3 regions of the Arthrobacter sp. TJ-240 genome follow, and region 3 is predicted to be linked to each of the others. Evidence: riboswitches for the same ligand, from Rfam matches in the RefSeq annotation. Region 3 holds a riboswitch; each other region holds the start of a gene.
The links. Region 3 has a riboswitch for S-adenosylmethionine ahead of AC4D2C_RS05895 (ABC transporter substrate-binding protein). Riboswitches for the same ligand answer to the same signal wherever they lie in the genome.

Region 1 (5,078 bases), on a different contig from region 3:
CTGCTCGACGTCGGGCCGTTCCTGTTCACCGAGGGATCCGTGGCCGCGGGCATCGCCGTCGGGCTGAGGGGGCTGGGGCTGGCGCTGCCGGGCATCTTCATCCTCCTCACCACCGACCCCACCGACCTCGCCGACGCCCTCGCGCAGAAGCTGCACCTGCCGCACCGCTTCGTCCTCGGCGGGCTGGCGGCGCTGCGGCTCGTGGGCCTCCTCGTGGAGCAGTGGGAAACCCTCGGCCTCGCGCGGCACGCCCGCGGCATCGGCTCGGACGGCTCCGTCCTCGCCCGCACCCGGAACCTGCTGGGGCAGTCCTTCGGGCTGATCGTGCAGGCCATCCGACGGGCCACCCGGCTCGCGACGGCGATGGAGGCGCGCGGCTTCGGCGGCGGAACCCGCACCTGGGCCCGGACGAGCACCTTCTCGGGCCTCGACGCCGTCGTCGCCGTCGTCGGGCTGCTCATCGCCGCGGGCGCGGTGACGGCGGCCGTGCTTGCGGGGACGTGGAGCTTCCTGCTGTCCTGACCGGACGGCCCGGGCCGTGGCTCTCCGAGCGCCCGGCGTCCCGGGCGGGACCCGCGGCAGACGCGAACGGGGGCCCGCCGAAGCGGGCCCCCGTGGTGGAACCGACGCAGTGCTAGAGCACGTCCGAGAGGAACGACCTCAGGCGCGGCGTCTGCGGGTCGTCGAAGATCGCGGCCGGCGGTCCGGTCTCGACCACCACACCGCCGTCCATGAACGTCACGGTGTCCGAGACATTGCGCGAGAAACCCATCTCGTGGGTGACGACCACCATGGTCATGCCCCCGGCCGCGAGGTCCGCCATGAGCGCGAGGACGCCCTTCACGAGTTCCGGGTCCAGGGCCGAGGTGGCCTCGTCGAAGAACATCACCTCGGGGTCCATGGCCAGTGCCCGGGCGATGGCGACGCGCTGCTGCTGGCCGCCGGAGAGGTTGCCGGGCCGGACATCGGCCTTGTGCTTCAGGCCCACGAGGTCCAGCTGCGCGAGGGCCTTCTCCCGGGCCTCGTCCGCGGACATCCTCCGGAGCTTGCGGAGGGCCAGCGAGACATTGTCCAGCACCGTCTTGTGCGGGAAGAGGTTGAACTGCTGGAACACCATGCCGATGCGCCGGCGCAGCTCGTCCGGGTTGTCCTTGAGCACGGACCGGCCGTCCAGCAGGATGTCGCCCTGGTCGGGTTCGATCAGCCGGTTCAGGACCCGCAGCAGGGTGGACTTCCCGGAGCCGGACGGGCCGATGACGGACGCCGTCGTGCCCTGGTCCACGTGCAGGTCGATGCCGCGCAGCACGTGGTTGGAGCCGAAGGACAGGTGCAGGTCCTTGCCGGTCAGGGTCCCGGATTCCTGGATCTTCACGCCTTCGCTCCTTCGCCGATCTTCGCGGCCAGTTCGTCCGGCTCGGGCTTCTGCTTCCTGCCCACGCGGAGCCGGTTGTCGATGAAGTTCACGAGGTGCGTCAGCGGGATGGTCAGGCACAGGTACAACAGCCCGGCCGCGATGAGCGGTGACAGGTTGCCGGTGTTGCTCGCCGCGTCGTTGCCGACCCGGAAGAGCTCACGCTCACTGGCCACGAGGCCGATGAAGTAGACCAGTGAGGACTCCTTGATCAGCGAGATGAACTGGTTCACCAGGGCCGGCAGCACGCGCCGCACGCCCTGGGGGACCACCACGAGCTGCATGGACGCGCTGTAGCTGAAGCCCAGGGCGCGCGAAGCCTCCAGCTGTCCCTTCTCCACGCTCTGGATGCCGGAGCGGAAGATCTCGCCGATGTAGGCAGAGGCGATCAGCGAGAGGGCGAGGATGCCCAGGGGGTACGGACTGGTACTGCCCGTGATCTCCCGGAGGATCGGACCCAGTCCCAGACCGATGAGCAGGATGATCACGACGGCGGGGAGCCCGCGGAAGATGTCCGTGTAGATGCGCGCGATCCAGCGGAGCACCCGGTTGCGGGAGATCCCCATGATCGCGAGGATCATGCCGACGATCGTCCCGATGATCCCCGAGGCCAGCGCGAGCATGAGCGTGTTCGGCAGGCCGACGGTCAGGAGGTCCGGCAGGACGGCGGCCATCGCCTCCCAGTCGAAGAAGGTTTTTCCGAGTTGTTCCAGGGCGTCCATGCAGGGACCGCTACTTTACTTCCACGGCTTTGCTGCCGGGCTTCCAGTCGGTGGGCATCTCGCGGTCCGGGTACCACTCCTTGGTGAGCTCGGACCAGGTGCCGTCGGCGACGACGGCGTCGAGACCCGCGTTCAGGGCGTCGATGAGCGGCTGGTTCTCGCTGTTCACGGCGTACGCGGTGAAGTTCTCGGTGTTGATGATCGTCTCGGCGATCGTGGTGTCGTCGCCCTCCTTCACCTGGCCGGTGGCCTGCTGCGACGGTGCCACCCAGGCGTCCACCTGCCCGTTCTTCACGTTGGCGTAGACGGTGTTGTAGTCCGGGAAGCGCACGGGCTCGAGGCCCAGGGTGTTGGTGACGTAGTCGTCCTGGACGGTGCCCTGGACCACGCCGACGCGCGTGCTCTCGGACAGGGAGTCGAAGCCGGTGACGGAGGAGTCGGTCTTCGCGACGACGGCCATGTAGCCGAAGTCGTAGCCGTTGGTGAAGCCGACGTTCTCCCGGCGGGCCTCGGTCGTGGAGATCGAGGAGGAGCCGACGTCGTACTGCTTGTTCTGCACCTGCGCGAGGAGCGCGGAGAAGTCCGTGGACGCGAACTCCACCTCGAGGCCCAGCTTGTCGCCGATGGCGCGCAGCAGCTCGTTGTCGTAGCCGGTGAAGACACCGTCCTCCAGGAAGATGTTCGGCGGGGCGTCCGAGAGCGTGCCGACGCGCAGCGTGCCGTCGGTGATCAGGCCGAGGTCCGCCGGATCGATCTCCTCGACCGGGGTGGTGGTCTCGGTGGTGTACTTGTCCAGCGACTGCTGGTCGCTGCCGGCCAGGGCATCGGTGGTCTCGGTGGGTTCGCTGCTGCTGGAGCTGCCGCAGGAGACCGTCAGGGCGAGCAGGGGCACGGTCAGTGCCGTGAGGACCTTACGGGAGAGGTTCATGGTGTCCTTCGTGGTGGCGGGCCCGGGAACGGGCGCGCTGGGTGGGGTGCTGGGACGCCGGAGACCGGCGGGAGGACTGCTGGCTGCTGGGTTACACGCTCGCTGTTCTGGGCTGTGCGCGCTGTGGCGGTCGGACCGGGCCGAACACCGGGGAAGGACCGCACGACGCCGTACTTGCCGACCGGGGGACTGGACCCGGCGGCCGAATCTTCACCTGGAGCACCCCACTACGGGAGAGGGTTGCTGTCCAGCCGGCCAGGGCCGATGGCTGGAACTCTTGATTTGAGCAAAACGCTAGGGCAGCACGGAGCGTCCGGTCAAAACAGGATCGGGGATATTGCGCCCCTTGACGCGGAATCCCGGCAGTTCACGGGCAGAGTGTGGCCGACTTCACACGAACCGGTCCACGAGTGCGGTCAGTTCCCCGGTGAGGGCGGAGGAGGTGCGGATCTCCTGCCCGTCGAGCGAGAGGACAGGCACGAGGAGCCGGATGCTCGAGATGAGCCACACGGCATCGGCGTCGAGGAGGTGGTGCGGTTCGAGCGGCCCGTACCCGAGGTCCCACCCCTGCTCCTTCGCCGCGGCGAACAGCGCGGCCTGCGAGGTGCCGGCCAGGATGCCGCTCTCGAGCTGCGGCGTGACGAGCGTCTTCCGCCCGTCGCGCACGTAGGCGAGCAGCACGGTGGACGTGGGCCCCTCGAGGACCTTGCCGTCGGAGGAGGTGAAGATGACGTCGTCCGCGCCGGACGCCTTCGCGTGGCGGATCGCGGCCATGTTGACGGCGTAGGAGAGCGTCTTGGCGCCCATGAGCAGCCACGGTGCGCGCTGCGCCACGGTGCTGTCGTACCCGCGCTCGAGGAACAGGACCCTCACGCCCGCCTCGCGCTGCGCCAGCGTGGCCGCCGGGACGGGCGCCACCTGCACCCACGCCGTCGGCCGTCCCGCGCTCTCCACGCCGCGGGTGGCCACGAGCTTCACGACGGCGCTGCCCAGGTCCGGCTCGGCGCTCGCGAACTCGCCGAGGGCGGTCCGGATGGCACGGCTCCAGGCGTCCGCTTCCGGCACCACCAGGTCGAGGGCCGCGGCCGACGACGCGAGCCGCGCCAGGTGCGCCTGCTCCTTGCGGGGCGTCCCCTCGACGGCGAGCATGGATTCGAAGACGCCGTCGCCGCGGGTGGCGCCGAGATCGGTGATCATCAGCTGCGGCTGCGAGGCGTCCGCGATCCTGCCGTCGTCGTGGTCGGGGTCGAGGAACACGAGAACCGTCATGGGCCCCAGCCTAGCGGGGGGTCCGCGACGTCAGGTGAGTCCGACCTTCCGGGTGAACAGCTTCTGCAGCAGGATGAAGGCGAGGAGCAGGGCGCCGATCACGATGCGCGTCCACCAGGAGCTCAGCGTGCCCTCGTAGGAGATGAACGTCTGGACGATGCCGAGGACGAGCACTCCCGCGAGGGAGCCGAGCACGTACCCGTACCCGCCGGTCAGCAGCGTGCCGCCGACCACCACCGCGGCGATCGCGTCGAGCTCCAGCCCCGTGGCCGCCAGGCTGTACCCGGAGAGGCTGTAGAAGGAGAACAGGATCCCGGCGATCGCGGAGCACACGCCGCTGATCCCGTACACGAGCACCTTGGTGCGCGGGACGGCGAGGCCCATGAGCACCGCGGAGGACTCCCCGCCGCCGATCGCGTACACGGTGCGGCCGAAGCGCGTCTGGTGCAGCACGTAGAACGCGACGGCGACGACGAGCAGGGCGATCACGACGCCGGGAGAGACGAACAGCTTCCCCGCCAGTGGGATCCTCGCCTGGGCCATCGACGTGAAGAACGGGTCGGTCACGGTGATGGAGTCGACGCTGATGACGTAGCAGAGGCCGCGGGCCAGGAACAGCCCGGCGAGGGTCACGATGAACGGCTGGATCTCGAAGACCTGGATGACCAGGCCCATAGCGAGGCCGAAGCTCGCCCCCGTCAGGAGCACGAGGAGGATCACCGCGACCGGGTTCCAGCCGGCCTGCAGG
Region 2 (5,078 bases), on a different contig from region 3:
CAGCGAGGTGGACGTCGCCGTGCTGACCGCGTGCGCGGTCTCCGACTGCAGTTCCTCCAGGGTGGCCAGGGAGGAGCGCAGGTCGTTCCCCCAGACGTTCCGTCCGTCCACGACGCCGGCCACGAGGCGCGTGTCGACCAGCGCCTGCAGCGCCCCGACCGAGGGCCGCGCTCCCCGGACCAGGTCCGCGTGCACCGCGTCGACGCCCGCCGCGGCGAGCACGGCCAGCGCCTGGCCCGGCTCCGCCGGATCACCGGCGGTACCGTAACCCGTGGTCACCAGGAGAGCCGGGCGGTCCGTGGTACCCGCCAGCTGCCGGTACACCCGCTCCACCAGCCCGCCGGGTGCCGCCAGCTCGCCGCCGCGGTCGCCCACGAGGCCCGGCTCGTCCAGCTGTACCCACGCGGCTCCCGCCTCCGCCAGGGCCGCGAGGATTCCCCCGTAGGCCGCCACGGCGTCGTCGATCCGGGACAGGGGGTCGAACCCGGCGGGTGCCCCCTCCTCGGCCTTGGCGAGCAGCAGGTAGGTCACAGGGCCCACCAGCACCGGGCGCAATACGGCGCCGCGGTTCTTCTGCCGTCGGATGATGGACGTCAGGCGGTGCGCCACCGCGGTGAACGGGGTTCCCGGGCCGATCTCGGGCACGAGGTAGTGGTAGTTCGTGTCGAACCACTTGGTCAGCTCCAGCGGCGCGCGGTCGCCGTCGCCCCGGGCCAGCGTGAAGTAGGCGGCTGTGTCCACGGACCCGTCCTCACCGGCCAGGTCCGCGAACCGGGACGGCAGCGCGCCCAGGGCCGCCGTGGCGTCGAGGACCTGATCGTAGAGGGCGAAATCCGCAGGGATGGAGGAATCGGCCTCCTTCAGGCCCAGCTCGGCGAGCCGTGCAACCGAGCGGTCCTGCAACTGCTCGGCCGCACGGTGCAGCCCTGCCTCGTCCAGGCGGCCGGCCCAGTAGGCCTCCAGTGCCTTCTTCAGCTCCCGGTCCGGCCCGATGCGCGGGTAGCCCAGGATCGTGGCGGCGGGGAAGGTGTCGGCGGTACTCATGTGGTGCTCCTTCGAAGGTGGTGTCGGTTCTGGATCTGGTGGGTCCGGGCCGTTCAGCCCGGAACGGCGCCGGCGAGGCGAGCCGCCGGGAGGTCGAGCTGTTCGACGACGTCGAGGGACGCTCGGAAGTCGTTGAAGGTGTAGAGATGGAGGCCAGGCGCTCCTGCCTCGAAGGCCGCCCGGGCCAGCGCCGCCGCTGCCCGCACGCCGATCCGCCGGCATTCGGCATCACTCGAGGCCGTTTCCAGGCGGTGCAGCAGCTCGGCGTCGGGACGTACGCCGGTCATGATGGCCAGCCGCTCGAGCCGCCGGACACTGACGGTGGGCATCACGCCGGGAATGATCGGGATGGTGACGCCGGCCGTGCGGGCTGCGAGGACCAGGCGCACGTAGTCGGCGGGGTCGAAGTACACCTGCGTGATGGCGAAGTCGGCGCCGGAGCGTTGCTTCGAGATCAATACCTCGACATCGTGCAGGAATGACGGCGACTCGGGGTGCGTGGTCGGATAGGCCGCCACCCCCACCGCGAGACGGCCACCGGCGAGTGAAGCACCGTGCCTGGTCTCGACCTCCCGGATCAGTGCCACCAGGTCCCGGGCGAAGGGCAGCTCGCCGCAGAACACCCCCGGCTCCGTCGGCAGGTCCCCGCGCAGGGCCAGTATGCCCCTGACTCCCAGCCCGACGAACTGCCGCACCAGCAGGTCCAGGCTCTCCCGTGTCTCCCCCACGCAGCAGAGATGGGCTACCGGGCGGAGCCGGGTGCTGGTGATCAGGTGGTCGATGAGCTCGACCGATGCCCGTCGTCGTGCCGGTGTGCCGCTGTAGGTCACCGAGACGTAGTCGGGACGGGTGGCTCCGAGTTCGTCGATCGTCCGCAGGACGGTGTCGCCGGCCTCCGGGGTGGCCGGCGGGTACAGCTCGTAGGAGAGCGACGGCGGTACCGCTCCGTGTCCTGAAAATACCATTCGAGCTCCTCGGTAGGGCCGAGGGAGCGCACCAGCAGGATGCCGCGAACCAGTGGTACCGGGCGCGGGCACGCCGAGTCCTCACGTGGGTTCACTGATGTGTCTCCATCGGTTCTGGCATTAGCACCGTTTCCGCTGTCCCCGAGGGGACAGCCAAATGGTTGCTGCGGCGTCAACAAGCCAGATCTCTCGGCCGCTCTTGATGGTTGGTGGGATCACTCTAAGCAGCGCGCCGCGCCGGGCGGCAAACCTGGCGCAACATGGCGCTGCGTGACGTCATGCGACACAGCCTCTGTCACAAAGGTCCGTCGCGACGTCATGGAACGACGCCGTGGGGTTCCGGGGACCGCTCTGCCGCTGTCCAGGGATTGATGGCCGGAACCGCCAGCCTCCGGTACGGTTCGATGTTCCCCGATACGACAGCGAGGCCCTTGTGGAGGGCTGTCGCCGCGATCAGGGAATCGGCGAGGGCCACGTCGGCAAGACCGGCGAGCGGCCCCCACGCCACGGCGACGTCGACGTCGACGGACAGGATGTTGGTGCCGAACCGTTCCGTGAATTCGTGCAGCCAGGCTTCGAGGTCCGGGAAGTGCTCGTTCCGGCGGCCCAGCGAGTGCAGCTCGCCGATGGTCAGCGCGGAGACGAAGATGCGGAAGTGACGGCGCCGATGGAGGAACCCGGTGACGGCGGGATGGGGGCTCGGACCACGCAACTCCGCGATGACGTCGGTGTCCAGAAGGAGGCCGCTCGGCGATGCCATGCCTCAGTTACCCGTCGGCCGTCGGCCCGCTCTCCTGGCGGACTCCCCTTCTGATCGCGGCGTCAGGAGGAAGGCGACGAACGCCTCGCGCGGAGCCGTGAGCACTTCGTAGTCCTGGATGCTCAACGCGATCATCGGGATCTGTGCGGGGAACGCTTTGGCTGGGGGTGGTGTCATGGGCGGACGGCGCAGGGCCGCGTCCTTTCGCGAGCTCTTGCCCGCACCAGATACCCACCGAAGGGGCGAATGCGGGCCGCTTCGTCATCCGAACCACCCTATGAGCGCGGGGTTGGTATGCGGCCTAGTCGGAGCTTGACGGCCGCAGTTCTTGAAGCTGTTGGAAGTATAGACATAACACGCCTGAAAATCCTCAGCCCAGAGCCAGGGCGGTATCGGACGCCAGCCCGACTGGTGCGAACCGGGACCACCCTGCCGCGCTTCGGTTTACAGGGTGGCCCCGGAACACTGGTGTGGCAGTGAGGCCACAGATCTTCAGCTCGTGGTGCTGAACTCGTCGCCGGCTTTGACGGCCAGGACGGGCCGGTCGACCTGCAGCAGGATGCGCTGTGCATGGCTGCCGAGGATGAACTTGCCGACCTGGCTTCTCTTCCGCAGCCCGATGACGATGAGGGACGCGTCCACTTCCTGAGCGAGGCCGATGAACTCCTCGGTGAGGTCATCAGCGTGTCCCGGCTGCCGCACGACGGCGTCGACTCCAAGGTCCCGCGCCCGCTTCACGAGGTCGGCCACCTGCTCCTCCGGGACGAGGGACGCGTCGACTGGCGCACCTTTCCGCGGTGAGTTCAGGATGACCACATTGGTGTTGCGCAGTTGTGCCTCCTTGAGGCCGGCGTCAAGGGCCGCTTCCCCTTCGGGGGTCGGGACATATCCGATGAGGATGCTCATACCGTTTCCTTCTTGTTGGTGGTGGACGCCTGCCTCGCCGAGCGGTTCTTCAGCGCCTTCTGGATGACGGGAAGAAGGATGACGACGATGAACACGAAGAGAAGCACGGCTGTGATGGGGCGCCCGGCGAATTGTGTGGCGTCACCGCCGAAGAGCAGCAGGGACCTGCGCAGGCTCTCCTCGAGGAGGGCTCCGAGGACGAAGGCGAGCACGAGGGGACCGGGTTCGAAGCCGAACTTCTTCATCAGGTATCCGACGATGCCGAAGAAGATGACCAGCCAGATGTCGAAGATGCTGTTGTTGATGGTGTAGACACCGATCAGGGTGATGAGCACCGTCACCGGGGCGAGAATCGCAGGACGTACACGGAGGATCCGCACGAAGATGCCGACCAGGGGGATGCTCATGATCAGCAGCAGGATATTGCCGATGTACATGGAGTTCACGACGCCCCAGAACAGTTCCGGATCGTTCTGTACGAGCTGCGGTCCGGGTGTGACGCCCTGAATGAGGAGGGCGCCGAAGATGATGGCCATGGTCGCGTTCGCCGGGATGCCGAGCGTCAGCAGCGGGATGAACGACGAGGTCGCTGCCGCGTTGTTCGCGGTCTCGGGGCCGGCGACGCCTTCGATCGCTCCCCTGCCGAAGCGGGAGGGGTCTTTCGCGCGCTTCTTCTCCATGGCGTAGGCGGCCAGTGAGGAGAGGGTCGCGCCGCCTCCGGGGAGGATACCGAGGAAGAAGCCGAGGACGGATCCGCGGCCGATGGCGCCGGAGGACTGCTTGAGGTCCTTGCGCGAGGGCCAGACGTTGGCGACCTTGGCCGGCGCCTGGACCTTGTTGTGGCGTTCCTCGAGGTTGTAGAGGATCTCGCCGAGGCCGAAGATACCCATGGCGATGGGCACGAAGTCGAGCCCGTCGGCGAGGGAGAGACTGCCGAGCGTGAATCGGGACTCACCGGTGAAACCGTCCCGTCCGACGGTGGCGAGCAGGAGTCCGATGGCTGCTGCGATCAGGGATTTGAGGCGGCCGCCGTTACTGACGGTTGCTACGAGCAGGATGCCGAGCAGCGCCAGGGCGGTGTACTCGGGGGGCCCGAAATCCAGGGCGAAGCCGGCGACGAGCGGTGCCAGGAAGGTGAGGCCGATGATGGCGACGGTGCCACCGATGAAGGAGCCGATGGCAGCGACGCCGAGGGCGGTGCCTGCCTTGCCCTGTTTCGTGAGGGCGTATCCGTCGAAGACGGTGACCACCGAGGACGCTTCCCCCGGAAGCCGGAGCAGCACCGAGGTGATCGTGCCGCCGTATTGAGCCCCGTAGAAGATACCGGAGAGCATGATGATGGCGGTGACGGGTTCGATGCCGTAGGTCAGCGGCAACAGGATCGCGATGGTCGCTGCGGGGCC
Region 3 (5,078 bases):
AGGGCATCGTAGTCGCCGGCGTAACGGAGTTCCGTCAGTTGTGCCTGGGGGAGCTGGATGATCCGCAGGTCGAAGCCGACCTTGCGGGCCTCTCCCTGCAGCTGCACGAGCAGTGGGCTCGGCGTGGAACTCTCCACCGTGGGGACCTCGACCGTCAGCCTGCTCCCGTCCTTCGTGCGGAAGCCCTCGCCGTCACGCCCGGTCCACCCGGCGTCGTCGAGCAGCTGGTTCGCGCGCTCGCGGTCATACGTGAGGATCCTCTCGACAGTCGGGTCGTAGTACCGGCTCTCCCTGGACAGGAAGCCGTCGATCGGCGTGTAGGTGCCGAAGCCGAGGCTCTCCGTGACGGCCTTCGTGTCCACCGCGGCGGCGAACGCCTGCCGGACCGCGAGGTCGTCGAACGGTGCACGGTTCAGGTTGAAATTGAGGACGTACGGGTTGCCGGTCCGGGCGAGGTTCTCGTACGTGAAGTTCGGGTCGGCCTGCACGGCCGAGGCGTTCTGCGGCGCGAGGTTCTCCGTCAGGTCGTACTGGCCCGAGACGAGGGACTGGTGGCGGATGACGGGTTCGCTGACGAGGGTTACCTCAACGCCGTCGAGGTACGCGGCACCCTCACCGTCCAGCCACTCGGGCGCCCAGTCGTAGCCCTCCCGCTTCGTGTAGCTGATGCTCTGGCCGGGGCGGTAGTCGGCGACGGTGAAGGGCCCCGTGCCGATCGGCTTCTGGCACAGCGTCTCGGGCGCCTCGGTGATGGCCTTGCCGGAGTTCATGCCGAGCCAGGACTGGGCGAGGGTGTAGAGGAAGGGGGTGTAGGGGTAGGCGAGGTGGGCCTCGAAGGTGTATTCGTCGAGAACCGTGCCGTCGACGTACGGGGCGATGTACGCGGCGGCGAGGGGTGACTTCGTGGCGGGGTCCCTCATGTGCTCGAAGTTCTGCCCGAGGACCTCCGCGTTCCAGGGCGAGCCGTCGCTGAACGTGACCCCCTGCTTGAGGCGGAACGTGTACGTCCTGCCGTCCTCCGAAACATCCCAGGACTCGGCGAGGTACGGCGCGATGTCCCCGTTCTCGTCGAGGGTCACCACGTTGTCGTAGATCAGGCGGCCGAGGAACTGCTGCTGCGTGGCGGAGATGCCGTGGCCGTCGAGGCAGCCCGGCTCGGCCGAGATGGACACGTCCAGGACGCCGCCGGAGACCGGCTCGCCACCGGTGACGGCGGACGAATTCGCCGGCCCGGCGCAGCCGGCCAGGAGGACGAGGAGGCCCACCGCGGACAGGGCCGTGGCGTGCCCGGAGCGGTTTCGATTTCGGGCAGGACGAATTAAGGGTGCGTTCATGGGAAATTCCTCAAGAGGCGTTCCGGCGCAGCGCGGAGCATATTGCGTCCGGAAGGAGAATGAAAAGGAGAATGAAGGGAGAAGACGCACCGAGGGCGCCGGGATCCTGCTAGGGGAGGGCGGTACAGCTCACGATGAGTGCCTTTCGGAGTGCTCTTGCCCGCACCGGACCGGCACTGTGTGCCGAGGAGAAGGCCGCTTCGTCATCCGAACCACCCAGGAACATGGGGTTGGCGCGCGATCCAGTCGGAGCTTTACGATCGCGTCTCTTGAAGCTGGAACAACTATAGGCAGATGCCCTGGGCGTCCGACCAATAAAAAGAAATATGACACAGCGCGAATTGCCGTGGACCGGACGGAATGTCCTGCGGTGCATTTCAGTGAAGGGTGACGGTGCCGTCGTCGAGGATGCGCCACCCGGGATTATGGGCGATCTCCCACACGATGCCGTTCGGATCGCGTACGAGCCCGCGGAAGATGCCGCCGAAGGCGCTCTCCTGCGGCTCCTGGACAGGGGTGCCGCCGGCACGCATCATGGCAGCGACGGCGGCGCGGACCTCTTCCGGGCCGTCGACATTGTGGGACAGCACTATGCCCGACGGTACCGGTGTGGCGTCGAGCCCGAGGTCCTGGGCGAACTTATCGGCGAGGAACAGCCCGAGGAGCACTCCCGGAGCCACTTGGTAGAAGATCACCTCGTCGGGCACGTCGAGAGCCGGCGTCCACCCGAGCCCTTCGCTGTAGAAGGTCCGCGCAGCGTCGAGGTCCCGCGCGGCGACGGTGACGAAGTGGAGGCGTGCGTCCATGGAGAGAGCGTACGGGTCCCGACCCCGGCGGAAGCGTTCCCGATCCCGGCGGAACCGGGAACGCTTCCGCCGGGACGGGTGTCAGTGGCTCAGAGGAAGAGGGTGCGTCTCCCTGTACCGCTGGATGTGGAGGGCGAGCTTCCGCTCCGCTTCACGGCGACGCTCGCACTGGCGTTTGAGGTCGGACTCGGACAGCGCGGGTGCGCCGCGCTGGATGCGTTCCCCTGAGGGGGGAGCGGTGGCAGGCAGACTCACGGGTCGGGGCTCCGACTGTTCTGTGGTCATGGCGGTCTCCTTCGGTGGGAAGGGCGCGCGACGAATGGTCCGACGGTGGGTGGTCGACGCGCGCCTTCGTCGACCCAGGGCTCGTGTCGGTCCTCGAGTTCCGCAAGTGTGCACCGGATCGGCGCATCCCTCTAGGGTCTTTCGGCCCCACCGCGCACCGGAAGGGGGTCGTCGGCCGGCAAAGATCTGGTGACGCCCGCCCGGGCGAGGATATACAGTGCCCTATGCGCGCTGAGCCTGTTGTGGAGATCGAGCGGAAGTTCGACGTCGAGGATGACACCCCGCCTCCTGCACTCGAGGACGTCCCCGGGGTCGGAGGTGTGGATGCGCCCGTCGAATTCCACCTCGAGGCCGAGTACTTCGATACGGAGGACCTGAGGCTGGCGTCCCAGCGGATCACCCTGCGACGCCGGACCGGCGGCGAGGACGCCGGTTGGCACCTGAAGCTGCCGGCCGGTGCCGACGAGCGCCACGAACACCATGCGCCACTGGGCCGGACCTCGGTGGTGCCGAAGCCGCTCCTGAAGCTGATCCGGGTGCACACGAGGGACAGCGCGCTGGTGCCGGTCGCCCGGCTGGACACGCGGCGCGTCGTGCACCGCCTGCGCGGTCAGGACGGGGTCCTCGCCGAGTTCATGGACGACCGCGTGCAAGCAGAGGCACTCCACCCCGAGCCGTCCAGCCTGCGCTGGCGGGAATGGGAGATCGAGCTGGTCAGCGGCTCCAGGGACGTGCTGGACGCGGTGACGGAGATCATCGCCGCCGCAGGCGTCCGTCCCGCAGCTCACCGATCGAAACTGGAGCGCGCCCTCGTCACCGGCTTCCCCGCAGACGCGGCGAGGGTGACGGAGCCCTCGGCGGAGGGCCCGGCAGGCGATGTCCTCCTCGCCTACCTGCGCGAGCAGGTGGCGGCGCTCAAGCAGCAGGACCCGCAGGTCCGCATCGACGGCTCCGAAGCCATCCACAGGATGAGGGTCGCCATCCGGCGCATCAGGTCGGTCCTCGCGACCTACCGGACGCTGCTCGACGACGTCGAGGGCATAGGACGCCTGCGGGGAGAGCTCAGGTGGCTCGCCGGGGTGCTCGGCACAGCGCGGGACGCGCAGGTGATACACGCACGGCTCCAGCAGATGCTCGCCGACGAACCTCCCGAACTCCTGCTCGGCCCGGTGCAGCGCAGGCTCGAGATCGAACTCGGAGGGGACTACCGGAAATTCCACACCCGGGCCGTCAAGTCGCTGGACGGGCAGCGGTACTTCCGCCTCCTGGACTCACTCGACGCCCTCGTGACTGCGCCCGCGCTGACGCCCCGCGCAGCAGACCCCGCCGGTCAAGTGGTCCCGGGCCTGATCAACCGGGACCTGAAGCGCCTGAGCAGAGCGGTGCATGACGCGAGGAACCACCGCGCGGGGATCGGTGACCACCCTGCGCTGCACGAGGCGCGGAAGGACGCCAAGCGGTTGCGATACGCAGCGGAGGCCGCCTCACCGATCGGCCGCAAGAAGGTCGCCCGCATCGCGGAGGCCGCGCAGGTCCTGCAGAAAGTCCTCGGCGAGCACCAGGACAGCCTGGTGACCCGCGACCTGCTGCGACGGATCGGCAGCAAGGCCTTCCAGGAGGGTGAGAACGGTTTCACCTACGGTCGGCTGCACGGTCTGGAACAGGCGGCGGCGCTCGATGCCGAAGCCCGCTTTCGTCATGAATGGAAGTACATCCCCTCGCCACTGCGGAAGAAGTAGCCCTGGAAGGACCGGGCGGCGCCGGCGTCCTCGTGGGGACCACGGGCGTCGCCTGACCCCCGTCGTCGCCCTCACCAGGCGTGGGTCAGCTCATGACGGGTCGGAGGCCCTCCGGACGACGAGGACGGGGCAGTGTGCGTGGGCCACGCAGGCGCTGCTGACGGACCCGAGCAGCAGCCCCCTGAACGTGCCGTGGCCACGCCCGCCGATGACGAGGAGGGCCGCATCATGGGACACCCGCACGAGGGTCTTCACGGGGTGCCCGAACACCACCGCCTTTTCCAGTCCTAGCGGGGGATTCTCCCCGAACGCGGCCGTGACGGCCTCGTCCAGCTGCTTACGGGCGACGTCCGTGTACTCGCTGCGGCCGAGCGGAATGTACGCGGGGTACTCGGCGGGGTCGTCCCATGCAGCGACGGCACGGATGCTCGCGTCGAAGACGGGCGCCAGTCTCTCGGCGTAGCGCAGCGCCGCGATGGACGGCCCCGACCCGTCCACGCCGACGACGATCTGGGCTGCGGGGGTGGGACTCATGGCGCTTCTCCCTCTGGTTGCGGAAACATGAACCTGCTGTGAGCACCCTTCAGGGAATCCGTCCGATGACCTAGGGTCTTTCGGCCCTACCTCCGCTCCTGCCGGGGGCGGTCGGCCGTGCGTCAGCCGAGGGTTGCGAGGGCCTGGCGGATGCTGTCGACGGTGATGTCCGTGCCCGCGTCGACGTCCTTCACTTCGCCGTCGATCTGGTAGGGGAGTGGCTTGAGCGTCGAGAAGCGGTACTGGGAGTAGCTGGGCTGGTCGCCGAGTCCCTTCGTGGAGGCGCGCAGGGCGGTCAGGAGGATCTTCCATTTGGCCATGTGGGGGAAGGTGATGACCTCGAACTTGCCGTCGGAGGGATGATCGTCGGCCTCGCTGAG

Region 1: it holds a riboswitch for S-adenosylmethionine, as region 3 does, so the genes downstream of both, AC4D2C_RS10510 (ABC transporter substrate-binding protein) here and AC4D2C_RS05895 (ABC transporter substrate-binding protein) in region 3, are expected to answer to the same signal.
Region 2: it holds a riboswitch for S-adenosylmethionine, as region 3 does, so the genes downstream of both, AC4D2C_RS03840 (PIN domain-containing protein) here and AC4D2C_RS05895 (ABC transporter substrate-binding protein) in region 3, are expected to answer to the same signal.

Annotation. Positions count from the first base shown of each region.
Region 1 covers NZ_JBZCNG010000003.1:476,863-481,940, reverse strand. Annotated here, with positions in the region: gene AC4D2C_RS10525 (energy-coupling factor transporter transmembrane component T family protein) at 1-522, shown strand, start outside; gene AC4D2C_RS10520 (amino acid ABC transporter ATP-binding protein) at 635-1,372, opposite strand; gene AC4D2C_RS10515 (amino acid ABC transporter permease) at 1,369-2,133, opposite strand; gene AC4D2C_RS10510 (ABC transporter substrate-binding protein) at 2,144-3,061, opposite strand; SAM riboswitch class IV at 3,227-3,344, opposite strand; gene AC4D2C_RS10505 (aminodeoxychorismate lyase) at 3,452-4,330, opposite strand; gene yjfF (galactofuranose ABC transporter, permease protein YjfF) at 4,361-5,078, opposite strand, start outside.
Region 2 covers NZ_JBZCNG010000001.1:781,467-786,544, reverse strand. Annotated here, with positions in the region: gene metE (5-methyltetrahydropteroyltriglutamate--homocysteine S-methyltransferase) at 1-1,044, opposite strand, end outside; gene AC4D2C_RS03845 (methylenetetrahydrofolate reductase) at 1,098-2,009, opposite strand; SAM riboswitch class I at 2,112-2,218, opposite strand; gene AC4D2C_RS03840 (PIN domain-containing protein) at 2,326-2,769, opposite strand; SAM riboswitch class IV at 2,975-3,103, opposite strand; gene AC4D2C_RS03835 (universal stress protein) at 3,262-3,675, opposite strand; gene AC4D2C_RS03830 (tripartite tricarboxylate transporter permease) at 3,672-5,078, opposite strand, start outside.
Region 3 covers NZ_JBZCNG010000002.1:259,840-264,917, reverse strand. Annotated here, with positions in the region: gene AC4D2C_RS05895 (ABC transporter substrate-binding protein) at 1-1,334, opposite strand, end outside; SAM riboswitch class IV at 1,482-1,609, opposite strand; gene AC4D2C_RS05890 (VOC family protein) at 1,712-2,140, opposite strand; gene AC4D2C_RS05885 (hypothetical protein) at 2,222-2,425, opposite strand; gene AC4D2C_RS05880 (CYTH and CHAD domain-containing protein) at 2,650-4,164, shown strand; gene AC4D2C_RS05875 (universal stress protein) at 4,255-4,698, opposite strand; gene AC4D2C_RS05870 (diacylglycerol/lipid kinase family protein) at 4,821-5,078, opposite strand, start outside.